DNA from 3 places in the Jeotgalibaca ciconiae genome. Region 3 is predicted to be linked to each of the others. Evidence: riboswitches for the same ligand, from Rfam matches in the RefSeq annotation. Region 3 holds a riboswitch; each other region holds the start of a gene.
The links. A riboswitch is a leader RNA that binds a small molecule or an ion and turns the genes downstream of it on or off. The one in region 3 is predicted to bind thiamine pyrophosphate.
Positions count from the first base shown of each region.

Region 1 (9,920 bases), 1.4 Mb from region 3:
AATTATTTGAAAATGGTAACACCTGATCGGGTAGATTTAATAGAAGAAATTCCTGATAGAAAAATGATTACATTGATTACTTGCAGCCTTGATTTAACCATGCGATGGGTTAGCCAAGGAGACTTAGTAGAAGAAGTGGCGATTGAAAATGCGACAGATGAAATGATTGCTGCATTGGGAATGGATTCTTAAAAATAGAAAAAATCGTCGAAGGAAATAGTATTCCTTCGACGATTTTTTGTTACGGATTTCCTTTTTTGGGGTTTATCAGACAAAAGCATCCATTAATATGTGCACTTTCCTTGATAAAAACAGCTTATCAGCTAAAGTCTCGGTTCTTACAGCCTTCTTTCCTTGATAACGAACATATATCAAGGAAAGTTTGTATTTAAATGCTCGGTTTTCCCTGATAAAATCTAGGATTCTTCAAATATAATAAACTGGCCTTATCTGATGAATTGTTCTTTCAATTCTTGAGCTGCTAGAGACACATCGGGACGACTTACAATTGCTGAAACAACGGCTATCCCTTTAATTGGAATATTTTGTAAAGCGGGAATTGTTTTTTTATCGATTCCGCCAATTGCTACAACGGGAATGGGTACTGCCTCACAAATTTCTTGTAGTTCTTCTAACGAAGTATACTGAGCATCGTTTTTGGTATTGGTAGGAAATATAGCCCCTACACCTAGATAATCTGCGCCCATTTCTACAGCAGTTAATGCTTCTTCCAAATTGCTAGCCGACACGCCCATGATTTTTTCAGGACCAATCAGCTGTCGTACGACATCGGCCGGGAGATCACTTTGGCCGACATGGACCCCATCTGCATCAGCAGAAAGAGCGATGTCGACTCGGTCATTGATAATGAAAGGAACACCTAATTCAGAAGTGACTTTCCGTACCCTAACGGCTACATCATAAAAGTCACCAGAAGAAAGTTCTTTTTCACGTAGTTGAACAATGGTACATCCACCTAAAATGGCTTGTTTAACGGACTCCTCAACTGTCTCGGAAGACATCGCTTGTTGGTTTGTTATGACATATAAACTGTAATCAATATTAGATTTCATAAAACAGTGCTCTCCTTGTTAACATTTCCTCATTCATTTTACTGATTGCGTCTTGCAACGATACTCGGAAGCTGCCATTTCCTACTTCCCCAGCTTTCTCAAAAGAAAGTTCGCCTGCAACTCCCATGGTTACTAAAGCTGTAACAGTTGCTTCAAATGTTTTTTCGGCTGCTGCACCACAGTAAGAGCCAATAAGAGAAGAACACATGCAACCTGTTCCAGTAAGCTGGGATAACATGGAATGACCATTTTCGATAGCGACGGTTCGATTACCATCTGAGACAAAGTCAACTTTCCCAGTAATTGCTACAATACAATCCAGTCGAATAGCTAAATCCTGAGCTATTTTTTGAGCATCTGTAGAATTTGTCCAATCATTTTCTGAAGCATCGACTCCTTTTGTTTCCGAATCTAAGCCAGCTAGGAATTTAATCTCGGAAATATTTCCACGAAGAACATTAACTTTTATTTCTTTTAGAAGTTTAGCGGCCGTTTCATTCCGAAAAGAAGAAGCGCCTGCACCTACTGGATCCAGGATAACGGGAATACCTATTTTATTTGCCATTTTTCCGGATTCAATCATGGATGCTACGGTCCTTTTATTGAGGGTTCCCATGTTCAACACTAATCCTGAAGCGATTTGAGTAATTTCTGCGGCTTCTTCTAAAGCATCAGCCATGATGGGAGATGCTCCAATCGCAAGTGTAATATTGGCACAATCGTTTACTGTCACGTAATTGGTTATGTGATGAACCAATGGACTTTGTTCCCGTACTTGATTAATTAGTTGCATATATTTTTCTACCATTATAGTGCCTCCTGTAATCCATTTTTATATACATCATAGAAATGATGGGTTGGACCATTACCTTTTCCAATGTCCAAAGAATGAGTAATGGCAGTAGTGATATACGCTTTTGCTTGCTCAACGGCTTTTTGGACAGGCAGGCCATTGGCAAGGTTGGCCGCAATCGCCGAAGAGTAAGTACAACCTGTCCCGTGAGTGTTTTTTGTTTGAATTCTTGGTGAACTGAAATAGTAAAAATCAGTACCATCAAATAGAATATCAGTCGCTTCGTTTGTATTTTCGCTGTGTCCGCCTTTCATTAATACAGATTGACATCCCATTTCGTGAATAATTTCGGCAGCTTTTTTGATATCTTCTTCATTGCGGATTTCAAAACCCGCCATTTTTTCTGCTTCAGGAATATTAGGAGTCACCATATCTGCTAGTGGGATTACATCGGCAATCAATGTATCGATGGAATCTGGATCCATTAATGCAGCCCCGTTTTTAGCATACATAACAGGATCGATGACGATATTCGACGGCTGCCATTCTTTTAATTTTTTCGCAACTGCCAGCATGCCTTCTCGACAAGCCAGCATCCCAATTTTAACTGCTTCGGGCGGAAGGTCTTCAAATACAGCCTCAATCTGTTTCTCAATGATGTCTGGTTTTACATCTTGTGTTTCAATTACACGAAAGGTGTTCTCAGCAACCACTGAGGTAATGACAGACATTCCAAAAACGCCATGCGCAGAGAACGTTTTTAAATCAGCCTGAATACCAGCTCCTCCGCTACAATCTGATCCAGCAATACTTAATACTTTCTTCATGATATAACCTCCGATATTTTTTGGTCATATACGCAAAAGGAGCGCTTTCTGAAAGAAAGCACCCCTAATAATCCCTTGGATGACTTGCTTCCCTACGTCGGTCTTAACCAACAGGTTCAAAGGGTCAGGTTTTAACCTTCTCAACGCCGAAACGTCCCCCCGCAACATACTCGATTCAATTGTTGTATAAAAATAGAAAAAGTCTTCCCTAAAAAAGGAAGACTTCAAACAATATCGTAGTTTGACTGCTCCCTACGTCGGTCTTAACCAACAGGTTCAAAGGGTCAGGTTTTAACCTTCTCAACGCTAAGCGTCCCCCTGCATATATTATCTACATAGTAACGTACTCTATTGCTTTTATCAATCGGCTTATTGATTCTTTAAGCGAAAGGGTAGTAAGCAAGAGATAATAAGGCTTTATAAACGTTTAAATTTTTGAGTAAAAGCTTGGTAAAGAAGAATTCCAACAGTTGCTCCAGAACTATCAATCAGGACATCTTGTAAACTTGGGCCGCGGCCAGGTACAAAAGATTGATGAAATTCATCACTCATAGCGTAAAGTGCACAAATAAGTAAAGAAAAACCAAATTGTTTTATGCCGGACACTCCATTTAGACGTAAGGCATTAGATGTTAAGATTCCAAGAATGAGATACACACTAAAATGGGCGCCTTTACGAATCAGGAGATGAAGAAAGGACTGATTAACTTCGATAGTAGGTAAGAGAAAATTTATGACTTTCATGATAAAAATTAAAATACTTCCGCTCAAATTTCCAGAATCGGTAGCTTGTTGAGCAGAAAAAGAAAAAATTACTGCCATCCAAGCAATAACCATTCCCCAGCTAAACCATTTTTTCAGTTGCATTATGATTACTCCTTTAGAAACTGTCATCTCTCCTATTATATATCATGTTATAATGGAAGAGTAGAATATTGGAAAGGAAAGTGAATGCAAAATGATATCCTATAAAGAAGCAAAAACAATGGAAGAAGTACAAAGTTTTATAAAGAACCATCATTTTGCGCTTGTTTATATTTCCCGTATTAATTGTAGTGTCTGCCATGCCGTGCTTCCGCAAGTGCAAAATCTTTTAGCAGATTTTCCTGAAATTCAAATGATAAAAGCAGACGCTGATCAAATTCCTACTGTAGCCGGTGAATTCAGTGTATTTACGGTCCCTGCTATCCTTCTTTTCGTAAATGGAAAAGAAATGATACGCAAAGCTCGTTTTGTAGTTATGGGTGAATTAGAACATCAATTAAGACAAATCGTTACAAATTATTAAAATAAGTGGAGGATTTATGACAAAGAAATATTTAGTTGCGAAAACATTTAAGAAGAAAGGCAGTGCAGCGATTTTATTGGAGCAGGTATCGGATTTTCTATCCTATATTCCTGAACTAGAAGGAATGTTTAAGCGAAATGCCGAATTTCTGATTATAAGCAAAGAAGATGAGTTAGAGTTGGATGAGGCATGGCCAGAATACGCACCTTTTCAGCTAGAAGAAAATAAACAGGATTTTGAAAAAGCTTTAAAAGAAAAAACGAGCCGGGAGAAAAAGTGAATGAAGCAATCGATTGTTTTAGCCAGCCAATCTCCGCGCCGCAAAGAATGGTTATCACTTTGTGTCAGCGATTTTTCTGTTATTTCAGCGGATATTGATGAAAAGTCCATCGAGAAGCAAATACTAAAAACGAACAACGAAGAGCCTTTTCTTCTAACTGCAAGTCGTTTAGTAGAAATGTTGGCAGCTGAGAAAGCCCGTGTAATTTTCAAAAAACAACCGATGAGTATTGTCATTGGAGCCGATACAGTGGTCGTGCATGAAAACCGTATTTTAGGTAAACCTCTCGATGAATCACAAGCATATGAAATGCTTCGTTCCTACGCAGGGAAAACTCATTCCGTTGTTACGGGAGTGAGTATCAAAAACTCGGAAAAGGAAATAACTTTTTCAGTCGAAAGCAAAGTGACGTTTTGGGATTGGAACAAACAGATGGAACAAGAAGTTTTTGATTATATTAAAACGGGAAATCCCATGGATAAAGCAGGAGCGTATGGTATCCAAGAGATGCCTAGTTTATGGGTCAAAGAGATTTCTGGTGATTATCCTAATATTGTTGGATTGCCAATCTCTTATGTAAACCGAGCGCTTTATGAATTTGAGTAAGAAAAAGAAGCCAAAGAGCGTGATGAGTAGCGCGCTTTGGCTTCTTTTTGAAAAGTATGTATAGAAGTTTTTGACTCAAGAAGCTTTGGCTTTTTGGTCGCGGTCATATAGAAAAACACAAAGAATCATAAGGCCTAGAGCTACTCCGATTGCTGCCATTCCATAGAAAATTCCGAATTGATCAGATAAAGCTCCCGTTATTGTTGGCATCACAATGGATCCGATACCACCTAATACCAGTAAAATTCCCATAGCCATGGGGTAATCTTTGATAAATCCACCGGTAGCTGCAATCGTAGTTGGATAAATACCCGCCATAGAAAGCCCAAGCCCGAGAATAGCAAATGTAATCATCATTTGATTTCTTGAAGCTAATAAAACAACGAAGAATAGGGTAGTTGTTAATGTTAAAGCATATAGTACGTAGATTCTTGGAAAACGATCACCTATAGCGGAAACTGCTAAACGCCCTAGCAATACACCAACCCACAAGAGGGATGCCAAGAATTGAGAGTACCCAATCGTGAGAATTCCCGAATCCACAAAATATTTAACAAGCCAGCCATTAATGGTTGATTCCCCACAAAGATAGAAAAATAGCGTACCAGCTAAAATCCAGAAAGTCTTTTTCTTCATAAAATCATAGGAAACTACTTTTTTCTTTCTTTCAACAGGTTCTTCAGGCATTTTCATGCGGGAGAAAAAGAAGATAGAGAGTGCTGTAAGAATAATAATAACCACCCCAGCTAGACGCCAGCCATTTACGCCGATTAGGTGAACAGCTCCAATGACTAAGTAAGGAGCCAACAAAGCACCAATTGCAAAAATACTATGCAAGAAACTCAAAGCTGCAGAACTACTATTAGAAATTTCATTTACAATGGAGTTGTTAAAGTTTGAAATACTTCCACGACTCAAACCTGTAAAGAAGAAAGACAGGATAAGTAAGAAGGGATTTCCGGTCGTAATCATCAGTAAAAATCCAGCTGTTACAAAACTACTTAAAAAGATAATGGCTTTTTTTCTGCCCAAATAAATAGGGAGAATTCCAGCAATGAAACTAGCTAGTAAATTTCCAACATAGTGAGAAGATAACAAGGAACCACTTACTGTGTCACTTAAATTATAAGCTTCACTGATGTAAGGTAAAAGGGAGCCCATAATCATTCCGTATAAACCGTTTACAGCGAATACATAATAAACGCATTTCATGATATATTTCTCGTCAGCATTCAAACGTGTATAAAATGATTCATTTTTCAAAGTTATTCCTCCATTTTTTTATAAATAAGAAATGCAGTTTCTTTATAAGAAACAACTTCTATTATACGATACAAAGCGTTTTTCTTCAATAGTATTAAAAGAAAGAAGAGCTGGATTATGTTTCTTACTTAAATGAATAAAAGTCACTGATTCCCTTACTATAGGTCAGTCAGTGACTTTTATTTTGTTTTATTCGTTTAAATGGTCGATATAATTCCATGAATCCAATGAAAATGTATCGCCATCTCTGATTAAACGAGTAATGCTTGTATTTGCCATGGGAGTTTGAGAACGGATATCTTTTAGATCATATCCTGCTAGTGATAATACTGTTGATGTTAAGGTAATGCTGTGGCCGACAAATAGTAAATCAGAATCTGGATATTTTTTAGCATGGTGTAGGATCGATTTTGTTCCTCTTGTAATCAAACTTGTGTATGTCTCTCCTTCAAAAGAAGAGGGATCATAGAGGTGTGGTTCATTTCTTAAATGATAAAAGATTTCTTGATACTTTTCTGCTAAATCTGGGATATATAACCCTTCCCATTTCCCATAACCAAATTCTTTTAACAATGAATCTTCTTCTAATGGAATGGCTTGCTTAAATTGGCTTCGAATTAAACGAGCTGTATGCAGCGCTCGTAACTGAGGGCTGCTAATGATATGAGAAATAGCTTTATCGCTTAAATATTTTCCTGTCTTGATGGCATCTTCTTTACTCTGTTCAAGTAAAGGAGAATCGATATCACCTCCTTGAACATGATCTGCTGCATTCAATTCTGTTTGACCGTGACGAACAAAGTATAAACGTTGCATAATAACCACCTTAAAATTTTATTTTACAAAAAATGAAAAAAATCCCAAAAATAATCTCTTTTTTATTTTCATACATACAAAACGGATTAATTTAAACGTTTAACTTGAAATATAATTTCAAGTTGTTATAATGAAAGTGAAATAAAACGTTTTCAAGGAGGAGGGCTTGTATGTATGGTTTTTCAGTTTTTCTAAATGAAGAAATAAATTCCGATACCATCAGCTATATGAATCAGCTATACCAAAACGGCTTTCGAGGTGTTTTTACATCCATTCATATCCCTGAAGATGATGATAGCAAATATCTTGCTCGTTTACAAAAGCTAGGGGAATTTACAAAAGAAAAACAAATCGAACTCGTAGTAGATATTTCCGGTTCAGCGTTAGAGAAATTAAATGTGTCACTGGATGATGTCACTCCGCTGATGGATATGGGGTTGACGGGTATTCGAATTGATTATGGTGTGGCAATGGAAGATGTCGCTAAGCTTAGTAAGCAGATGAATGTAGTTTTGAATGCAAGTACAATTTCAGAAAACGACATTCAAGAATTAAAAAAGTGTGATGCTGATTTTTCTCGCATGGAAGCATGGCATAATTACTATCCGCGACCAGAGACTGGTTTAGGAAAGCAGGATTTTTGCAAGCAGAATAAATGGCTGAAAAAAGCTGGATTAAAAGTAATGGCATTTGTTCCTGGTGATGAAGAAAAAAGAGGACCTTTGCACGAAGGGCTGCCTACTCTCGAAAAACATCGTGAAAGTCATCCATTGGGGGCAGCTTTAGAATTAGAACAAGATTGTTTTGTAGATAAAGTTTATATTGGAGATCCGAAGGTTAAGGAAGAAACGTTGGAAAAATTCTCTTCTTATTTAAAAAATCAAACGATTTTGTTTCATGCGGTAGCTTTGACGGATGCAGTTGGAAAAGAACGGATATTTGGCAAGCATACGAATCGGATGGATGCTGCGAGGGATGTTATTCGTAGCCAAGAATCACGGCTAAAAAGCAGCGGACCCATGGAAAAAGGAACAATCATGAAACGGTCAATTGGATCAATTACAATCGATAATGATGAGTACGGCAGGTATGCCGGAGAAGTGCAAATCACCAAACGGAGTTTACCGGAAGACGAACGAGTAAATGTAGTAGGCAGAATATCTGAAGATGAATTATCTTTGTTAGAGTATTGTGGTCCGGGCCAAAAATTTGAGATTGTTTGGGAGGAGTAACAAATGAATCTAGATAAATTAACAACTGAAACAAGGAATCCAAAGACATTACGACTGGACGAAATGAGCGTTTCAGAAGTGTTAAAGCAAATGAATGAAGAGGACGCAAAAGTACCCGCTGCTATTTCAGAAGCCTTGCCACAAATTGAGAGAGCAGTCTTGTCCATTGTTGAGTCTTTTGAATCAGATGGGCGCTTGATTTACATGGGTGCTGGGACAAGCGGACGATTAGGTATTTTGGATGCTGCTGAATGTGTACCGACATTTGGTGTTTCGCCGTCAATGGTAATTGGCTTAATTGCTGGCGGAGACAAAGCGATGACAAAAGCAGTAGAAGGTGCGGAAGATTCGAAAGAATTAGGAAAAGAAGATTTGAAGGCACTAGGTTTAACAGAAAAAGACACGGTTGTGGGGATTGCAGCGAGCGGTAGAACACCTTACGTAATCGGCGGATTGGAATATGCGGCTTCTGTAGGTGCAAAGACTGCAACGATTGCATGTAATAAAAATTCAGAAATTAGTAAATACAGCGAAATCCCTATAGAAGTGGATGCAGGACCAGAAGTTTTGACTGGTTCAACAAGGTTAAAAGCAGGTACCGCTCAAAAGTTAATATTAAACATGTTATCGACTTGCTCCATGATCGGAATCGGAAAAGTCTACCAAAACCTAATGGTCGATGTGCAACCAACCAACGAAAAGCTGGAAGAACGATCAAAAAGAATTATTATGCAAGCGACAGATTGTGATTATGAAACTGCTGAGAAAGCATTTGAATCTTCTGGCAAGCAAGTGAAATTGGCAATTGTCATGCTGTTAACAGGCACAAATAAAAAGGAGGCTGAGGAAAGACTGGTTCGAGCAAAAGGATTTATTCATCATACCGTAGAGCAATAGAAATTATGATTTTTTAGCCCGCTATCAACGGATTTTTCTAATAAGAGGAGGAAATAAAGATGGCTTCAAAAGAACAACAATTAGCAAAAGATATTTACAGTAAAATTGGCGGATCTGGAAATGTCAGTAAAGTTTATAATTGTATGACGCGTGTTCGAATTGATCTTCGTGATGAGAATCAAGTAGATGTGGATGCTCTTAAAAAAGTAACCGGAGTTATGGGGGTCGTAGAAGATGGAAATAATCTTCAGGTAGTTGTTGGACCGGGGACTGCTAATAAAGTAGCCGTAGAAATGGCAGACATGGCTGGTAAAGAAAAAGGAGACACGGTTCCAGAGAACCTGGATAAAGAACTGACCTCTGGACGTGCAGAAGCAGAGAGAAGAGCGCAAGAAGTAAAAAGCCAACAAAAGCAAAAAAATAACACTCCATTTAAACGTGCCTTAAAAATCATTGCAAGTATTTTCGTGCCATTGATTCCGGCATTTGTCGGTGCAGGAATTATCGGTGGGATTGCTTCCATTATTCAGAATTTAATGACCGCTGGTACCATCGATGCAGAAGCATGGAATGCAATTTTCAGTGTTTTAAAAATTCTTCAAAATGGACTATTTGCTTATTTGAATATTTATGTAGGTATTAATGCAGCTAAAGTATTTGGTGCGACAGAAGGACTCGGAGGAATTATTGGGGGAGTGGTTCTATTAAATGGTATGAATCCAGAAGCACCCTTACAAAATATCTTTACCGGTGATCCACTCGCGGCGAATCAAGGTGGTATTATTGGCGTAATCGTTGCAGTGTTTTTGCTGTCAGTAGTGGAGAAAAACCTTCGAAAAGTAGTT
Region 1 is NZ_CP034465.1:1,580,386-1,590,305, forward strand. It holds gene EJN90_RS07485 (class A sortase) at 1-192, shown strand, start outside; gene thiE (thiamine phosphate synthase) at 447-1,073, opposite strand; gene thiM (hydroxyethylthiazole kinase) at 1,063-1,881, opposite strand; gene thiD (bifunctional hydroxymethylpyrimidine kinase/phosphomethylpyrimidine kinase) at 1,881-2,693, opposite strand; TPP riboswitch at 2,765-2,864, opposite strand; TPP riboswitch at 2,926-3,023, opposite strand; gene EJN90_RS07505 (VanZ family protein) at 3,111-3,560, opposite strand; gene EJN90_RS07510 (thioredoxin family protein) at 3,679-3,981, shown strand; gene EJN90_RS07515 (DUF6718 family protein) at 3,998-4,261, shown strand; gene EJN90_RS07520 (Maf family protein) at 4,262-4,867, shown strand; gene EJN90_RS07525 (MFS transporter) at 4,943-6,130, opposite strand; gene EJN90_RS07530 (histidine phosphatase family protein) at 6,320-6,946, opposite strand; gene EJN90_RS07535 (DUF871 domain-containing protein) at 7,117-8,178, shown strand; gene murQ (N-acetylmuramic acid 6-phosphate etherase) at 8,182-9,075, shown strand; gene EJN90_RS07545 (PTS transporter subunit EIIC) at 9,135-9,920, shown strand, end outside.
Region 1: it holds a riboswitch for thiamine pyrophosphate, as region 3 does, so the genes downstream of both, thiD (bifunctional hydroxymethylpyrimidine kinase/phosphomethylpyrimidine kinase) here and thiT (energy-coupled thiamine transporter ThiT) in region 3, are expected to answer to the same signal.

Region 2 (9,920 bases), 130 kb from region 3:
ATGCGTATAAAAGGCTGTTTGGGGACGGAAAATTTCATATTAATAATTCTAACCTAACTTTGAACTATGAATATTTTTATACTGCAATTACTAACCTTCCAATATCTCTTGATCAACTTATGAATTCCATTCAAAAGTTACAAGTAATGGTTGTGAATTTGAATTCTCCGGATGATAATCCTCAGCTTATTTTTGAAAGTCTAAATTCTACAGGTGTAGACTTAACTGATGCTGATAAGATTCGTAATTTTTTGTTGATGAATGAAAGTCAGAAAGAACAGCTTTTTTTATTTGAAAATTACTGGGAGCCGATAGAGAATCGTACTAACTTTCAACTTAGTTCATTTTTTAGAGATTATTTGACATTAAAAAATGGTAAATATCCTAATCTTTCTAAAGTATATGAAACCTTTGTTTATTTTTATCAAAGTAAGTGCTCAGACAAACGAAGCTTTTTTGATGAACTTTCAGACTACTCATATGCGTATCAACAGATTTTAGGATCAGTAACGGATAATAAAGAGATTGATGATATTCTAAAACGACTCAACCATTTACAGGTTACAGTTATAAGGCCTTTCTTAATGGCCATCTTACATGATTACAACCAACACCAATTGAATGGAAAAGAAGTAGCAAAGATTTTCAATATATTAGAATCTTATATTGCTAGAAGAATGATTACTAAACTACCATCAAATTCATTGAATAAAATTATCTCTGTATTGTATAGAGATATGAAAAAGATACTTGAGAAAGAAGATGAAGCTTTAGCTACACCTTCTGAAGTAATTAGTTATCTTCTCCTCACAAAAATAAATACCGGTAAGTTCCCTACAGATAATGAACTTATTGAGAACCTTTCTTCAAGAGATTTGTACAATATAAACTCACAGTTTCGAACATACCTTTTTGAAAGGCTGGAAAACTATGATCATTTCGAGTCTTTACAAATTTACGAAGGTATTCAAAATCAAGAGTATAGTATTGAACATATTCTGCCACAAAAATTAAGCAGACAATGGATTGAAGATTTAGGACCAGACTATAAGAAAATTCAGACCAACTATCTAAACACTCTGGGAAATTTAACTATAACTGCTTATAATAGTAAATATAGTAACAGACCATTTAAAGACAAGCAAAACATGGAGAAGGGATTTAAAGAAAGTCATTTTGTTAATTTAAATAAAATTCCTGCACGTGCAGAAACCTGGGGAGAAACAGAAATAAATGAAAGAACCAATGAGTTAATTCAGACCTCTCTAAAAATTTGGCCTTATCCTAATCCAGCATTTAAACCTTCAGTTCATGAAAGATCAATGATTATCTTTGATGGAGAACAAAAATTTACAAATTACCAGATAAAAGGGTATAGTTTTTTGAATGATGAATATCATCCGGTAGAGACTTGGAAAGATTTCTTTATAGATGTGATTAAGCATTTAGCGGAGATTAATTCTAACCCACTCATAGAAATGACAAGATTAAACTCTTCAATAAAATCTGGCGTAGAGGGAATATTTTCTAGTACTTCGAATGCTAATTATAAAGAAGTAGTGCCAGGGATATATGTTTATTTTTCTATGTCGAACTGGAGAAAGATGAGTTACATTAAACAGCTTTTAGATATTTATGATCTAGCTTATGATGAATTATCAATTGATGCAGTATTGTATGACAGTAATACTGATGGAAAAGATTCTCTCTAGGGTTATTAATTTTAAAAAATTCTCAGCTTAAAAAATGCAAAAGGAGCTCTGAACTTGAATATCGAACAAAAACTTTATCAAGCAGCAATTGATTTGATAGAAAAAAGATATCCCACGGGTTGGGGTAGTGCTGCGGCTATGTATACGAAAAATGGAGAAATCTTAACTAGTGTAGCACCAGACGTTCTGGTTGCTTCTACAGAACTGTGCATTGAAACAGGTGCGATTCTCGAAGCGCATAAATTAAATACGGAAGTGACACATACGATTTGTGTGGTACGAGAAGATGAGAATGCTGAATATGTCATTTTAAGTCCTTGTGGTGTATGTCAAGAAAGGTTGTTTTACTGGGGTGAAAATGTAAAAGCGGCAGTAACAAATTCAAATAATAACCTAGAATTTAAAGCATTAAAAGAACTACAACCCTATCATTGGTATAATGCCTATAAATCGTAAAAAACGAATGTCCACTGCTAATGAAAATAGCAGCAGGGCATTCGTTTTTCTTTATAGCTTTGTTATACCGAAAATATCTTAAATTTTATAGACGGCTATTGCAGAGGTAAAAATATTCTTTACACGGGGCTTTCAAGAGAAACATAATGATTCTTAGTAGCTATAAAAATAAAGTGGCCTGCTTTTTTATTAAAAATTACTCACTGCTTTCTTTTTTAATCATTTCAACCAAATGACTCCAATCTGCTGCAATCACTTCTTTTAAAGTCCGGTTATAAAGAATCGCTGCTGGATGATAAATAGGGAGAATGGTGTAACTTTCTTTTGTCTTTTCATAGCGTGCACGATCTTCTGAAATTTCAAAAATTGGCAGATTCAGAATTTGTCCATGATAAGCAGAGATTCTGTATTGATTGCCCAACAGCCGTTTTAATGCAATGTTTCCCATTGGAGCAATGATTTTTGGTTGGATTTCTTGAATTTCAAAATCTAATAATGGAGCAAATGCCATTACTTCACCATTAGTAGGCGTACGGTTTGGATGGCTGGTTATGATCGAACCATTTTTGTCTATTCTTGTTTTGATCCGAAACGGTCGACTTCTAACAGCACTGGTAATATAGAGATCGTTTCGGCTAAGATTTGCCTTATCGAGTTCTGCGTCAAGCTCTTTTCCAGCCTGTCCGCTAAAAGGAACTTTGGTTACGAGTTCTGTGCGGCCAGGAGCTTCACCCACCAACATCGCAATTGCATTTCTAGGACCTTTTCCCGCTAGGAAACCTTCCAGTTGAAATGATTTTGTTTTTTCTTTTACTTCATTCATGAGATGTAACGGATATTCCATCACTATTTTTCTCCTTTCATTCGCATATAACGCATATTGAATCCCAAAGCTTATTTCTATTTATCATATAATTTATATCGGATACTTGGCAACTATTAGGGTTTATCTAACCCATCCATTCAATTTTTGAATGGAATCTTTTCTTTAATGGCTGATAATTATGTTAAGAAGTTCAAATTTTCCCTTGAAGAATGTTATAATACATTTTGTTGACTAGAACACTTATGTGGAAAATATAATCAATAGAAAAGAGGGATTTTATGACGTTTGAAGAAGTTTTACCAAAGTTGAAAAATGGTGAAAAAATTATTCGCAACGGTTGGAGTGGAACGGAAGAGTTTGTTATTTTAGTAAGTAACGATACGTTCGAAGGAATTCCTGTCACACCTTATTTATTAATCAAGACAAGTGACGAAGGATTTTCTAGCTTTGCGCCGGCAGTGTGTGATATTCTGGCGGATGATTGGAAAATTGTTAAATAATGAAGACAATTATTTATTCAGAATTCCATGAGCAGGTTGTCTTTGTGACAGGAGCAGCTTCAGGAATTGGAGCTGCGCAAGCAACTGCTTTTTTGGAACAAGGAGCGAAGGTATTTGCCTTTGATCGTCAGCTTGGAAGTTTACTGGACTTAAAAATGAATTTTCCAGAAAGTTTTGGTTATATGGTTGGGGATGTTCGTAGGCAAGAGGACTTAATCCACGCAGTTGAGCAGTGTAACCAAGCGTTCGGCACGATTAATATCTTGCTGAATACGGCAGGGATTTTAGACGGCTATCGCCCATTGCTGGAAACATCGGAAGAATTGTTTGACAAAATCTTTGAAGTCAATGTAAAAAGCTTTTTCATACTTACAAAAATAGTCCTGCCACAAATGTTAGCAAATAAAAGTGGTGTGGTAATCCCCATGACCTCCATAGCGGGCATGGTGGCTGGCGGTGGTGGCATCGGTTATACCATGAGTAAGCATGCGATTGTTGGTTTTATTAAACAATTAGCTCTTGATTATGCGGACAAAGGAATTCGAGTGAATGGGATTGCGCCAGGAGCAATTGATACGCCGATGAATGCGGCAGATTTTGCAGGCGACGGTGCCATAGCAAAGAAAGTGGCCGAAGAAACACCAGCTAAGCGTTGGGCAAAGCCAGAAGAAGTAGCTTCTCTCACCTTATTTTTAGCAAGTCAACAAGCAAGTTATCTTCAAGGAGATATTATTCCAATCGATGGCGGTTGGATTATTAAATAAGAAAATAAAATAGTGGCATAGCCACACTACGGCACTTCGTAGGGCAGTATGTCCCATCCTTTGGCCGTAGTTATTACCAAGGTAGAACCTTGCAAAGGAGATTATTATGTTAAAAAGCGAAAAAAAGATGGTTGCGAAGATTCGTGCAACTGAACTAACGAAAGTAGCATTGATTACGGCTCTTTACATTGTTATTACCACTGCATTATCTGTCATTAGTTTCGGAAGTGTTCAACTTCGTTTGTCAGAAATGTTCAATTATATGCCTTTATTTAATAAAAGATATATTTGGGCAGTAACTCTTGGCGTAGCAATTGCGAATATGAACTCGCCACTAGGAATCATTGATGTATTAGTAGGCAGTATCTCGACCTTTTTAGTATTGAAGATCACACTATCTATTACGAAAAATATTAAAAGTACACCGATAAAGTTCGTGCTAACAGCATTTATATTTGCCTTTTCAATGTTTACCGTTGCAGGCCAACTAGCCATCGTCAATGATTTACCATTTTTTATTACCTGGATTAGTGTTGGTTTGGGAGAGCTCTTTTCTATGGCAATCGGAGGACTCATTATGTATGGGATAAGCAAAAAAATAGATTTGACAAAATAATCAATCGAAAAGCTAGAATTCTTAACTAAAAGGATTCTAGCTTTTTTTATTGTTTGATAGGGACTTTTATTTAATAATAAGGGATAGAAATTCAGTTATCATTATTAAATCGAGCGCTTTTACGTTATATTTATTTTAGGTCAATAACACAGGGTCGATTTGAGAAGGAGAGAGATGGATGAATGCAGAGACATGGGAAGAAAACATAGAATCTTTCATCAAAGAAATTAATTCTGATATTAGAATCAATCATAATTATATTTATGGGTATACGGATGCGAGTTTGATGGCATCGCTAGCTTATGGCAATTTGTCTGTTTTGGCTATGGAATATTTCATTGTAGTGTTTGCTGGAGACCAACTACTTTTGCTTGACCTCAATATGGGTGGAAGCTTGACAGGAGAGTATGCAGTGATTCCATATTCTGATATTCAATCATTTAAGGTCCGGAAAGGAATATTGCAGTATATTATTACTATAGAGTTAGTAGGAGAGCCTACTCGATTGAAATTTAAATGTAATCGAAAAATGCTGAACGCTCAGATGATGGGAATGGGATGGCAAAAAGAGAATCTGGATTTTATGGCTAGTCAAGGATGGGATGGACTTGCATAATAAAATCAGTATATTTTTATAAGTATAACGTCACACCATATAGGTAGTGGCGTTTTTCATTTGTATTGATTCATTTTTACTAGAAGAATTCATTGATAGATTTAACTTTTTCTAGTAGGCTAGTGAATGGATGAAGGCAATTTGGATGCGTGAGATATGAATCTTTCCATTAGTAGAGCAACTTCAGAACACACAAAAGATATTAGCCGAATCTGTTCATATGGATGATATTGATAAAGGGATCAATGGCAGTTGGAGTGATTGATGGAGCTGGAACGGAACCAGTGGACATTGGAGAAAAATCACCATGTTGGAATGGGAATCCAAAGGGCTAGAATAAGTGAATGATTATTTAATCATTTTTCAATACTGAGATGGAGGACAGCTGAAAAATGATAAGAAAAAACGAGTACCGTTATTTATATCTTGCACAATTTATTAGTTCATTACTGGTTGTGCTTATTCATTGTGGAACAGTAACTGATATATCTGGCCTCCACTTTATGATAAAAAGCATTTTATGTAGAATAGCGGTACCATTCTTTCTTGTGAACAATGCGTTCTTCTACAGAGCTAGGTCAGTTGAGGAGAAGAAGTTGTGGCTTAAAAAAGTCATCAAGATCTATCTTATTTGGTCTATTATTTATTTACCTCTAGGAATTCAGTTCATGAATGAGCAAATCAACTTACCGCTCATATTATATCCAATTGCATTCATACTTGGACTGACTTATACGGGTATTTTTTATCATCTCTGGTATTTTCCAGCTCTCCTATTCTCATTGTTTGTGGTCTCGAAGCTGATAAAGAGATTCGGTTATATGAAATCTTTTATTTTGTTTGGCTCATTGTATATAGTGGGAGCCGCTGAAACGTATTCTTCTTTTATTACACACCCATTACTTTCCAAAATTTTAGACACTTATTTTTCTATCTTTTTGACTACAAGAAATGGCCTTTTTTATAGTTCTATATTTGTTTTAATAGGTTTTTTTATTTCTGATAAGAAAGAATTCTTGCTAGCAAATAGAAAAAAGATGTTTATTGGATTATTCTTTACATTTGTATTGTTGTGCATAGAAGGACGGCTCATTTATTTGAATCAAGGAAGGGACAAGAATTTTCTCATGTTCTTAAGCCCCTTGCTATTTTTTGGTTTTCCTTTACTATTTTCTGTATATAAAAGAAGTCGGTTCGGACAGCTTGGACGATACAGCCAAGCGATTTTTTTCATTCACTTGATTCCTATTGAAATATTCAATCATAGTTTTGAGAATGCTGACGCAATTACACCTTCTTATGGGATCATAAGATTCTTACTGGGTGTATTCGTTTCTGTATTTTTATTGTATTTATTCGAAAAGGTCAAGCCTTTTTTCTATGGGACAATTGAAAATTGAATATAAACAACTAGCAGCTTCATTCTTTACTTGTTTGACCACACTGATTATGTATGGTATTTTTAAATCTAATTGAATAAGTTATCCACTAGGGGTGCGTTATGCTGAGAGAGGCTGTCTGCCTTGACCCTTAGAACCTGATCTAGTTAACACCAGCGTAGGGAAGTGGAATTTACAGAAACTCTTTTTGTTCGTGCGTGTTTTTGTAAACTCTAACTCTTTATCCCGCTATGGTGTAAGGAGTTTTTTGTTTGATGGATACTTTTTCAATCAATCATAAGGGGGAAGAAGAATGTCAGATAATCGAGTTGTACTTGTAACAGGAGCGAGCAGAGGGTTAGGAAGTGAAATTGCAAAGAATTTCGGGCGGAAAGGGTACTTTGTTGTTATCAATTATTTCAATAGTGAAGAAAAAGCAAAAAAAGTTGTCAAAGAGATTGGGGAAGATAAAGCAATCGCGATCCGAGCTGATGTCCGTGATAAAAAACAAGTAAAAACTATGGTTGAAAAAGCAATTGCGAGATTTGGGAGAATTGATGTGGTGGTTAATAACGCATTGATAAATTTCGAATTTAATCCAGTTACCCAAAAAAAGGTAGAAGAATTGACTTGGGAAAACTATACGGAACAATTTGAAGGTTCGATTAAGTCTTCCTTAAATACTGTTCAGGCTGTATTGCCATCTATGAAAGAAAATCAATATGGAAGAATCATTAATATTGGAACAAACTTATTCCAAAATCCAGTCGTTCCTTATCATCAATATACAACAGCTAAAGCTGCTCTTTTAGGTTTTACTAGAAACATGGCAAAAGAACTAGGTTCCCTGGGCATTACAGTCAATATGGTTTCAGGTGGGCTCTTACAGACAACAGATGCAAGTAAAGTCACGACTCCTGAAGTCTTTCAGTTAATTGCTGATTCGTCTCCTTTACAGAAGGTTACTGCTCCAGAAGATGTCGCAGAAGTGGTAGGATTCTTAGGAACCGAAGCAGCACGCGCGATTACTGGACAGAACATAACCGTTGATGGTGGACTGACGATGAATTGAGAGCGAAAACTTTATCGTCTGAATGGGTTCTTGGAGTTAAGATGAAATAATAAAGCTCACTTCTCGTTCAATATCGACTTAAAGATCTTTTTAAGATAAGTAGAAGAAACTCAGATTTCGTTAATCTGGGTTTTTTTCTTTACATTGATGTTTTGTTATATTCTAACTAGCAAAATATTCCAAATAATGTAAAATAATATTAGGTATTTATTATGAAACCATTTCCAAGAGTCTGAAAAGTCCGACAATGAATATCAAACTCTTTATTTTTAAAAAAAGAAATAGATGAGGAGAGTAACTATGGTGTCAAAGTATCAGATGATAAAAGAAGATATTATCAAAGAGATTAATGAGGGTGTTTTTTTACCAGGAGATAAAATTTATTCAGAAGCAGATTTAAAAAAGAAATACAATGTTAGTAATACCACTGTAGTCAAGGCGTTGAATAACTTAGTAAGCGAGGGTTATTTAATTCGTCGTCAAGGATATGGAACTTTTGTCCGTAGAAACTTAATAAACCGTAAAGTGCTATTTAGCGAAACTTCGCCTGTATCTTCCATGAAAGGGAAAGTGGTTGAACGTACCGAAACACATATCAGTGAATCATTTAAAGATAAGGAGATTGCAAAAAAACTCGGAGATTTACAAGGAGAAGAGAATATCATTAAAATCATTCAAGTTGCCTATGTCAACGACATACCATGGAAGATTCAAAATCGTTATTTATTAGAAAGGAAAATACCTGAAACAGGAATTGAAAATATTAAACATGGTGCGAGCGTGACGAAAGAAATATCTGGGAATTATAATATTCATGCCGAGATGTCGGTTAATATCGTGCGTTTCGAGCCGACATCCAAAGAACTGAAAATTGTAGAGAATTATTTGAAGGAGCAAACAAGAGAAGAGGAAGACCTTGTTTTTTTTGATATTCAAAAAATTACGACTAGTTTAAATGGAGAAATATTAGAATATACTAGGAGCTTCATTGATCCCCATTACTATTCCATTCAAATAACTACAGAGTAGAAAATACTATTTTTTTAACGAAACTTAACGTTATAACCCTTTAAGTAAATTCTTCCAAAAATGTAAGGAGTGATTTTATTGTGGATATTTTACAGATTATTCATTATAAAAAATGTTTTTTTAGTAAAGATTGGATAAGGAATTCTTATCGATCCAACTTAAAAGAGATTGAGAACATAAAGGAAAGAGTTGATTATTTAATGAATGATCAAATTATTTTTTCAGATGCTCTCGATATGGAAGCTTGTAATATTCCCTATTCAATCTCAAAATATAAATGGAATGATTATCCAGAAGATGATGTGGAATGGACTTATATGTTGAACCGCCAAGGGTTTATGGTAGATTTAGCCATTACGTATGCTTTAACTCAAAAATCAATATACTTTAAAAAATGGAAACAATTACTATCCTTATTTATCAAAGAAAATGGAGTTCCGAATGCATCAAATAATAATTCATGGAGACCGATTGATTCAGGTATTCGATTAATGAATTGGTTGAAAAGTCTCACGTATTTACCTATAGAAAAACTAACAAATGAAGAGTTGGAATTAATTGATGAATCAATGATGATTCATATTCAATTTTTAAAGAACTCCTATATTGATAAGTATCGTTTAAGCAACTGGGGTGTCTTGGCATTGAGCGGAATTGCAGTATACGACTTATTCTTCCCTGAGAAGATAAAAAGCAGTCTCATGGATTGGGTATGGGTGCAGTTAGAAAATCAAATTGATCTTCAATTTTATTCGGATGGCGTTCACTGGGAACAAAGTCCACTATATCATCATGAAGTGATTTCAAGCCTTGCTTATATTCTACAAGTTTCTGAATGTTTAAAGAGAACTTTACCAATTAATCTTCGAGCTAAATTGGAACAACCGATGAAATCTTCTTACTATATGGCTAGTTCGGATGATTATTTGAGCCCTTTACATGATAGTGAT
Region 2 is NZ_CP034465.1:9,723-19,642, reverse strand. It holds gene EJN90_RS00125 (DUF262 domain-containing protein) at 1-1,712, shown strand, start outside; gene EJN90_RS00120 (cytidine deaminase) at 1,767-2,168, shown strand; gene EJN90_RS00115 (uracil-DNA glycosylase) at 2,365-3,012, opposite strand; gene EJN90_RS00110 (DUF2829 domain-containing protein) at 3,273-3,494, shown strand; gene EJN90_RS00105 (3-oxoacyl-ACP reductase) at 3,494-4,258, shown strand; gene EJN90_RS00100 (QueT transporter family protein) at 4,365-4,874, shown strand; gene EJN90_RS00095 (hypothetical protein) at 5,053-5,490, shown strand; gene EJN90_RS00090 (acyltransferase family protein) at 5,883-6,890, shown strand; TPP riboswitch at 6,971-7,071, shown strand; gene EJN90_RS00085 (3-oxoacyl-ACP reductase) at 7,183-7,941, shown strand; gene EJN90_RS00080 (GntR family transcriptional regulator) at 8,242-8,970, shown strand; gene EJN90_RS00075 (heparinase II/III family protein) at 9,051-9,920, shown strand, end outside.
Region 2: it holds a riboswitch for thiamine pyrophosphate, as region 3 does, so the genes downstream of both, EJN90_RS00085 (3-oxoacyl-ACP reductase) here and thiT (energy-coupled thiamine transporter ThiT) in region 3, are expected to answer to the same signal.

Region 3 (9,920 bases):
TATTTCTTTCATATTCAATTCGCCATTGAAAATGAGCACGGAAGAGCGACCCTTCATTTTTCTGGTTAGGGAGTCTCTTCTTTGTAGAAGTGATTCCACTATATAAATAATGACTCCCCACACAAGAAATGCAAAGAGCATATGAAGAGCATGGATCTGATCATCGTAGATAGATTCTTCTACAATTCCTCCAAGAACAAAGGAGTAGATAATATCAAAGGGGGTTATTTCTGAAAGAGCTTTTTTGCCAATAGCTCGCATGACAATCATTAATGCAAAAAAACCGATAATTAACTTACTTGCGATACCAATAAACATAGCATTCCCTACCTTTCTCTATTAATTTAATTGTAAATTAAGATAAGAAGAAAAGCGAAGAAAATGGGGAAATCGTTTTATTTGGTCTCGATTTTATCTTTTGTTACACTATAAGTAGCAAATGAAAGGAGAAATCGTTAATGAGTAAAAAAATTGCAGTGTTACTTACTGATTTATTTGAAGATTCAGAATACACATCTCCTGCAGAAGAGTTGAAAAAAGCTGGCCATGAGTTAGTTACAATCGAAAAAGAAGCTGGAAATGTTGTAAAAGGAAAACAAGGTGATGCAGAAGTTACCATTGACAAAGGAATTGACGATACGAAACCGGAAGAATATGACGCACTCTTAATTCCTGGTGGGTTTTCACCGGACAAACTAAGGGCGGACGATCGCTTTCTAGAATTTGTACGACACTTTGATCAAGAGAAAAAACCTATCTTTACCATTTGTCACGGACCGCAGCTAATGATTAATGCAAAAATAGTTGAAGGGAAGAAAATGACATCTGTTAAGCAAGTCGGTATTGATTTAATAAATGCCGGTGCGAAATGGGAAGACAGCGAGCTTGTTATAGATGAAAGTGGTTTGATAACAAGTAGAACACCTGATGACTTGCCAGTTTTTAATAAAGCGATTGTAGAAGCGTTAGAAAAATAAACGTTAAGAAACTAAGAATCTTCAGCCATTTAAATGTGGTTGAAGATTCTTAGTTTGTTTGCTAAATTAAATGGAACAAGAAAGGGGAATATATGTGAACCAAAAAGAATTACAATCTTTGGTAGAAGATATTTCTTTAGAATTCTTCGAACAATCGTTTAACCATACAGCTTCTTTCAATAGACGCCTTCGTACAACTGGCGGAAGATATTTATTACAAACCCATCATTTGGAATTTAATCCACGAGTACTTCTCCAATATGGAATGGAAGAACTGATTGCTGTTATTAAACATGAACTATGTCATTATCATCTTCATATTATGGGGAAAGGTTACCGCCATCGTGACGGAGATTTTAAAGAATTATTGGCGAGAACAGGCGGCGCCCGCTATGTAAAAAACCTTCAAAATGAATCTGAAATACAAAAGAACAAAGTATATCTTTGTAAAAATTGCCAGCAAAAATACATAAGAAAAAGAAAGATTGATACAAAGAGGTATGTGTGTGGAAAATGTAAAGGAAAGCTGGGGCTGATTGGCAATGAATGAAAATGATGACTAGTCGGAAGAAAATACGATAAAATATAAGGAAATCACTTAGGAAAGTGGATAAAAAAAAGAGCCTCTCAAAAAGAGAAGTTCTAAAAATTTGTTATACCAATGCGGCCAAGAGGACTTGAACCTCCACGGGGTTGCCCCCACCAGCCCCTCAAGCTGGCGCGTCTGCCATTCCGCCATGACCGCGCAACAACTACTTTAGTATAGAACTGGAAATGATTTCTGTCAATACCGCTCAGCGAATATAAAGAATATTATAGCAGTTGTTTCCGATTTGAAAAAATCTGTTGATTTTCGAGGCTGTTTTTTAGAAAAGTTAGGATAAAAACACTACCAAGAATGGGAAATTGACAATGCCAAGATGTAAAAAAATAAGGATCTCAAACTAATTTATAGTTGAGAGTCCTTATTTTTATTTACGAGCAATCAATACCCAAGTTTTTTATTTATCGATGTATAAAGCTGTGGAGTTGTTCGGTAAATAATTACTAGGACGACGATTGTAAAGATTCCGGTAGCAAGAGCACTAGCTCCGTTCAGTACAATGGAGTAGAACCATGCACTCCACCCTTCAGGAGCGTATTGACCCCAGAAATAGTATCCGGCAATCGTGTGCCAAAAATAACGAGCAATTACTCCTACAATGGAAGCTATTGTAATGTACACAACAGAAAGACCCCAGTTCTTTTCTTTAATAGCAACTTGGGTTTTATTTGCCCATAAACCAGCAAAACCAGAAAAGCCAAAAGCAACAAAGTATTCAATGAATCCTTGAAGAGGGGTAAGGATGTCCGCATTTCCTACAAAGATATGCAAAACTCCCCATAGAAAGCTAGCCACGAGCCCAGGGCCAAATCCTCGACGTAAGCTGTATAAAATTAAAACAGGCTGGCCAACTGTTATAGAAAAACTTGGCCCTATATCCAACGGAACAAATGATAATGCCGTCGCCAACGCTGCCATAATGGTACCTTCAATCCAGATGTTTAAATTTTTTGACATAAAAAAATCTCCTCCTTTATTGTAGAATGGAACAGACCTACTACAAAGGAGAAGAATACATTACGTGTTCTTTACTCACACAATCCCTACGCTCGTATTAACGAAGTCAGGTTCGAAGGGTTAGAATTTTCATTCAGTCTCAGCCAGTAAAGGCACCCCTTTGTGATAAGTGTTCTATTCAGTTACCAATACTTTAGCATAAGCGGTTTCTCAATGCAACACTTTGAAGCAATCTGTATCAGTTTTTTTTGCTGGTTTCTTGATTTGGAGCTAGTTCAGCTTCGAATTTTTTCTTTCGTGCTGTATTTAAAATGGAATCAATCATACCCCCAATTAAAATACCTATTCCAAATCCGAGCGCCATATTATCTAAGAAATATCCAATCAGCATTCCGACGAACATTCCGATTATGGTGAAAAGAAAAGTATTTTCATAAGTTGCTTCTTGTTCCTCTTGCGAGATGATTTCCTTTTCCTTCCCTAAAGAATCATAAAGTTTCGGAGCTTTCACTTGTATATTTTTCCGTTGTATTTGCCTTCCTTTACGTTTTGCCATGTAAATGTAGTCCTTTCTTTGTAAGAATTCACATTTATCATAGCAGGAATATCATTTTTTGTGAATCTTTGTAAAAGGGATTATTTTTTAGGATCCACTTCAATATCATCCTCTTCATGAAAATCGTATTCGCCGTCTCCTTGCATTTCAAATGCATCATCTTGAGGAGAATAACCGATATCAAAATAGGCTTGGGAAATATCCATGCGAGGGAATCGGTTGTTCGAAACGCCATTAACAAGTAAAAATGGTTGTTTCAAGTCTGCTGTCAAACAACAATCAATCAGATGACACATATCCCGTTTAGATAAATGAGTCGCTAGCCCGTCTGCATCAGCAGTTCCTGGAGTGATGTCGCTGTCGAATCCGCCAATACGAATGCCGATAAATTCCTGCCCATACTTGTAAGAATGATAGCTTGCAAGAGCCTCCATGTAGACTTTTGAAACGCCATATAAGTCAGCTGGGTGAGGATAATCGGTTGTTTTCACTTGAACATTGGGAGGATACCCTCCAATAGCATGAACCGAGCTCGCGAAAATGACTCTCTTTACAGATGTATCTTCTTTAACAGCTTCTTTGAAAATATTGTGGGGAACTTTATAATTTAAATCTAAAAGTGAACCATAGAAGTCAGCATCAGGACGGGGATCGCCAGCTAAATGAATAACATAGTCGATTCCCTCGAATAATCCGTTTACATTTTCAGGATCAGTTAAATCAATTTCTTTTATCTCAGTTCCTTCTTTTAAAAAATCAAAAAAATCAGAAAAATCTACATCCACTAATGTGAGGGAATGATTTTTCTTTAAATGTTCTGTTAAGACTGTTCCTATATTTCCAGAAGCACCCGTAATTAAAATGTTTGACATATTGAACCCTCCTTATATTTTTCACTTAAAGTAAAGGTATGCTTCTTTTTAATAAAAGTCAAAAGATAACATTTGGGAATAATCGAATGAAACTAAGGAAAGTAATGTTAGAATACGCTATACTGAAAATGAAAAGAAACAGACCATGAAAGGAGATGATTCGATGCCTGAAATGGATTATGAATTATATATGGACACTGCTGTACTTGCAGGGAAAATCATGCTAGAAAGCAACGCAGAAACCTATCGAGTTGAAGAGACCGTCACTCGGATTTTGAAAAAAACAAATTTAGAGATGATTGATGCAATCGCGATTACGACGGGACTGATTGCAACGTTGGATAGTCCGAATATGGATGCCATTACAGTTGTGAAACGTATATCGAACCGTACCACAAATCTGAATAAGATAACGAAAGTTAATGATGTTTCTCGAAGGTTTACTGAAGGGATTATTACGATACAAGAAGCCTATTCATTCTTACAGAATATCGATGAAATTCAATACGATGCTTTTCGAAAAAACTTGGCGATATTTAGCTTTATTCAGATGATTTTAATTATGTATGGTGGGAAATGGATTGATTTTATCTTTCTTTTACCTATATCTGCCACAGTGACTCTTATTACTCATTATGGGAGACGATGGATGGTCAGACCATTTATTTTAGATATGGTGGCTAGTTTTATTATTGCTTTGTTAACGAGTTTTATTACAAAAGTTGTTCCATTGGGGTTACAAGGTGACTTGCTGATTGTTTCAGCGATTATGCCGCTGCTTCCTGGTACCGCTATGACAAATGGAGTCCGAGATATTTTTAAAGGAGATTATATGTCGGGAGGGGCAAAGGTGTTGGAGGCTTTTGTGATTGCTATTTTTATTGCGATTGGCATTGGTTCCGGATTAGTGATTGGGGGTAGATTAGGTTTATGATACGAATTATCCTTGAATCCCTTATTGCTTTTGTTTCTGTATATTTTTTCGCTATTTTACTGGAAGCTCCAAAACGAGCGTTATTACATTCTGCCATAACAGGTTCTTTAGGATGGTTTGTCTATTTGGTAGGGTTAGAATTCTTGGAGAAAATACCTGCTACATTGCTTGCTGCAGTTGTGATTTCTTTTTTATCTCATTATTTCGCTCGTTATTTAAAAACTCCAGCAACTGTTTATTTTCTACCTGGATTTATACCATTAGTGCCTGGGGAAGCTGTCTATCGAGCTGTTTTTTCGTTTATTAACGGCGATTACGGAGAAGGGCAATTGAGATTAAGCGAAGCTTTATTAATATCCGGAGCAATTGCGGTTGCTATTTTTATAGTAGATGCAATATTCAGTTTACAAACTAGATTAAAGACGATAAAAATAGTAAAACAAGAAGAGGAAAACCTGTAATCTTATGAAATATTCTCGTAACCAAATTATCAAAGAATAACAATAAAAAATGTGCTAGTATTATGCGGAAGGGAGATGCAAAAATGCCTGAAGAAGAAAGAGAAACGCGTGCTAAACGCCATAAAAAAAGTAAACGTTCCAATCTGATCATGAATCTTTCAATCGGTCTGATTGTCCTAACTGTAGTAATTATTTTATTTGAATTATTATTTGGAGGCTCTGCTAATGATAATGATCCGAATCAACTAGGACAAAATTCTGGAAGTGATAACTCGTCATTTGTTATTCCTCCAAAAGATGAATCCAGTGAAGATGGAAGTGCTGAATCAGAAGAAGAATCCGAAGAAAGCTCATCAGAAGAGCCTGAAGAATCGGAAGATGAAGCTGAAATAAACGAAGTTCCTTCAGATGACCCAAATGTCATTCGTGCATATGTGGGTGATTGGGAACCAATCGGAACAGAACAAAGTGAACCGCATGTAACGCAGTATGATGAAACAAGCGTTGATTGGGCAGAGATGAAAGAAGCAAGTTCAGAAGTAACGGGAGTATCACTTGCAAACATGATTATCACTTGGATTGGTAATAACGGAGAGCAACGAGTAACGGTTACTTTTACTGATTCTGAGAGTGGACAGGTATATAAAGTATATCTTTCGTGGGTAACAGAAAAAGGATGGCAAGTTACAAGGTATGAAGAATTACGAGCAGCATCATAAAAAATATCCCCTGAAAAGTATTCTTTCAGGGGATATCTTTATGTACTTATAAGGCTTCTTTTTTGCAATTCAAAAGCTAGAATGGCAAACTTAATTTGAGTAAAAAAGTTTATTGAAAGGATGGTTCTTCTATGACAGAAACAGTATACATGAAAGAAAATAATCCATTCCCTAATAATACGTTGCCTGTGCTTTATTATCCAGAAGTCCTTACAGAACTGATACGTGGTTCAAATAGCGGTCAAAATGTATTAAATATGTTTGAAGAAAATGGTTATTCAAATGGTTGGGTAAACGGGATTTTCAGTTATCATCATTTTCACTCTAACACGCATGAAGTGCTCGGTTGTATAGCGGGAGAAGCCCAGGTTCAGCTAGGTGGACCTGGTGCAGAGATTTACACGTTTAAAAAAGGGGACGTCTTATTGCTGCCAGCTGGAATCGCTCATAAAAAAATAGAATCTACAGCTGACTTTTCAATAGTGGGAGCCTATCCAGAAGGACTAAGTCCGGATAAACAAACTGGAAGCGAAGAAGAGTATGAAATAATACAAAACAGGATAAAATCATTAGCAGTCCCCAAGTATGATCCGGTTGAAGGAGAAAAAGGAGCAGTAAAAAAATATTGGAATTAAAAAAACATCGTTTTGAGGCCTGTTTGTGATAAATAAGCCTTAGAACGATGGTTTTTAGTTAAGCTGGATTTTACGATTTTTTTGTTCAATATCTAACGAGTTGCTACAATGCGAGCTTGTCCGTTTTTTTATCAGCTTTCAGCATCGTATTGGATTTCCATAGCTTTCATGTCTTGGAAACTAACTTGATCAAGCGCCTTAGAAGCTAAAAATAAATTGAAGTCATCTCTTGCATGGTGATCTGCGGCATCCCATACTGCAAAATCAGCTTCCTCTGCTTCATCCCAAGCTAAATCCTCTTGGAAATCAAGCATACTATTGCGCCACTCTTGGTAAGCAAGGTATAATTCTGGTTTCATTTTTCACCTTTCCTAACGTAAAATAAAAATCATTTCATTCAAACGGTTTTCTAAATCGACTGCACCCCTCATGAAACCTGCTCTTTCAAAGGCTTTTCTAGCGTTTAAATTTCCAATTGCAATGAGTCCATTTATTCTATCATAACCCTGCATATTTTCCGCCAAAATTACAAACTTTCTAAGAGCCTCAGTACCATATCCTTTTTCTTGGAAGTGAGAATCAATCATGAAGTTTTCTAATAAAATGGTATTTATTTCTTTTTCGAACCGAAATAGCAGAAATCCAATTGGTTTGTCAAAAGAGGTTATTGCCAAAGGAATGAGTGTCTCGGGTTCTACATAAGCCCTTGCGAGGTTTTCTGCAATTGGCCGAGTATATTTTTCTTGCCATGCGTGTACAGAAAGAGCTAAACAAGCATCAATTTCATTTTTACTAATATTTATTAATTCAACCATTTGTCAGATCCTTTCTGTCTACCATTTTGATAATCATACTTCATTCTAATTTCTCTTATTATAGTTTATTTAGAGAGAAAAGTCAGCGGGAAGTTCTGAGTTTAACAGCTTAATCATTATCTTCTTCAGTCGCTGCTAAAAATCAGTATAATCAGTAGATGTATACATAAAAAGAGGAGATAAAATGGTATCATATAGATAATAAACTGGACAGCTTTCAATAAGAACCATAAGTACTTATCCAAAAAAGAATGTCAGTAGAGCGGAAAAGGCAGGTAGTGAATATGAATGCTTCACAAAGAAGAATCGAAATCTTATCTTTATTAGAAAAACAAATGAATCCAATAACAGCAAGGAATCTAGCGGATACTTTTCAGGTGAGCCGCCAAATTATTGTAGGTGATATTGCGTTATTACGAGCAGAAGGAAATGATATTCTTTCTACTCCGCGGGGTTATTTGTATGGAAATAAGGAGAACATTGAAACAGGATTTACTGGGAAACTTGTTTGCCAGCATACAGAAGAGCAAGCTCGAATGGAGTTGCAGCTAATTGTCGATAATGGAGGAGAAATCGTGGATGTTGAAGTAGAACATCCAATATATGGTTTGCTTTCTGGTATTTTGCGTATCCGGACAAGTCATGATGTTGATGAATTTATAAGGGATGTAAAAGAAAATCGAACAAAGATGCTCTCTTCATTAACGGATGGTGTGCATATCCATACCATTAAGTGCAAAGATAAAGAATCGTTTGAGCAAATTCAAAACCAATTAAGAGAAGCGGGTATTTTGTACTCTTGAAAACAAGTATTGACATTTCTTTCTAGAACTCTATAATAAATTAACAGGGTGTCTTGACACCTGTAAAGAATAGATGAATGTAGAAAGGTATGATCCCATTGAACAGAAGAACAAACACTCGAACGATTACCACGGCTGCGTTGCTAATTGCAATTGGTATTCTTATTCCAATGATTTCGCCAATAAAAATTGTTTTGGAGCCGGCTTCGTTTACACTAGCAAGTCACGTTGCAACATTTATTGCAATGTTTATTTCACCATTTGTAGCAGTAACGGTTGCCTTTGGTACCGCGATTGGTTTCCTGTTAGGCGGTTTTCCAATCGTTATCTCTTTAAGAGCTGCGAGCCACATGGTCTTTGCATTTTTTGGTGGAAAATATCTAGAAAAAAATCCGAACTTATTACAAAATAAGAAAGCGACTTGGTTATTTAACGGAATTATAGGAATCCTACATGCAATCTGTGAAGTAATTGTTGTTTCAGTTTTCTATTTTGCTGGAAACTTATCAGCAGCTTATTATGATAGAGGGTTATTGTTTTCTGTCATGGTTTTGGTTGGTCTAGGAACGGTTATTCACAGTATGGTTGACTTTTGGTTAGCACAAGTTGTATGGAAAACATTGCAAAGAAGATAAACATGAATTCAAGAATAAATAGAGGAGTAAATTCTAAAAGAGGATGAGGATAAAAACTTATTCTCTTTTTTAATTGACTGGATATTCCCGTAAAAATCACTCTCTTTTCTAAAAATTTATTAATAAGACTCAAGTTGGAGGAAATTTTATTCGTTTTGTTTTAGAATAGGGTAAGAAAAGGAGGTCATCGATACATGAAAAAATTTAGTAAGACAATGTTATTGCTGACAAGTATTTTTACAATCGGGACTGCTGTTGGTAGTGGAACAACTTCTGCTCAAGCGAGTTCAAATGGAATTGACACGACTGTTATCAATGAAAAATGGGGAAAACCTACTTTTGTATATGGTGGAGGATTATCAGAAACCCAAATTGAAGAAACAATTAAATTATTGAAAATTGAAAATACAGATAATGTGAATATAATCGCTGTTACTGGAGAAGATTTGAGACATTATTTAAATGATGGCGCCGCAAACACAGCTGATATGATTTCTTCGGTACTAGTACAGAAACAAGACTCAGGTAATGGGGTGGAAGTAGTCATCCAAACACCCAACAATATTACTCAAATTACTTCAGATCAATATACGAATGCAGCAATTACTGCAGGTGTATCAGATGCAAAAATTATCGTAGCAAGTGTGAGCCGTGTTACGGGAGAGAGTGCATTAACGGGGATTTATAAAGCATTTGACGTAAATGGTGAAGAATTAGAACAAGATCGCATGGAAGTTGCGCAAGAAGAATTAGAAACAACTAATCAAATTGCTCAAGAGAACGCAGATGAAGAAGGCTTCGATTCATCAAAATTAGATCAAGCGATGATTGAAATTAAACAGTCTTTAGCTGAGTTAAAAGAGCGTCAAGGAGAACTTGCTACTAGAGAAGATATTGAACAAATTATCAATGATGCGCTAGAAAGAGCACAACTAGGCGACTATGTCACGCA
Region 3 is NZ_CP034465.1:135,659-145,578, reverse strand. It holds gene EJN90_RS00740 (DUF421 domain-containing protein) at 1-318, opposite strand, end outside; gene EJN90_RS00735 (type 1 glutamine amidotransferase domain-containing protein) at 459-977, shown strand; gene EJN90_RS00730 (SprT family protein) at 1,072-1,527, shown strand; tRNA gene EJN90_RS00725 (tRNA-Leu) at 1,640-1,722, opposite strand; gene thiT (energy-coupled thiamine transporter ThiT) at 1,963-2,538, opposite strand; TPP riboswitch at 2,605-2,708, opposite strand; gene EJN90_RS00715 (hypothetical protein) at 2,777-3,094, opposite strand; gene EJN90_RS00710 (NAD-dependent epimerase/dehydratase family protein) at 3,175-3,966, opposite strand; gene EJN90_RS00705 (threonine/serine exporter family protein) at 4,130-4,900, shown strand; gene EJN90_RS00700 (threonine/serine exporter family protein) at 4,897-5,361, shown strand; gene EJN90_RS00695 (YrrS family protein) at 5,445-6,080, shown strand; gene EJN90_RS00690 (cupin domain-containing protein) at 6,212-6,715, shown strand; gene EJN90_RS00685 (hypothetical protein) at 6,847-7,074, opposite strand; gene EJN90_RS00680 (GNAT family N-acetyltransferase) at 7,087-7,530, opposite strand; gene EJN90_RS00675 (transcription repressor NadR) at 7,815-8,333, shown strand; gene EJN90_RS00670 (hypothetical protein) at 8,432-8,968, shown strand; gene EJN90_RS00665 (DUF1002 domain-containing protein) at 9,163-9,920, shown strand, end outside.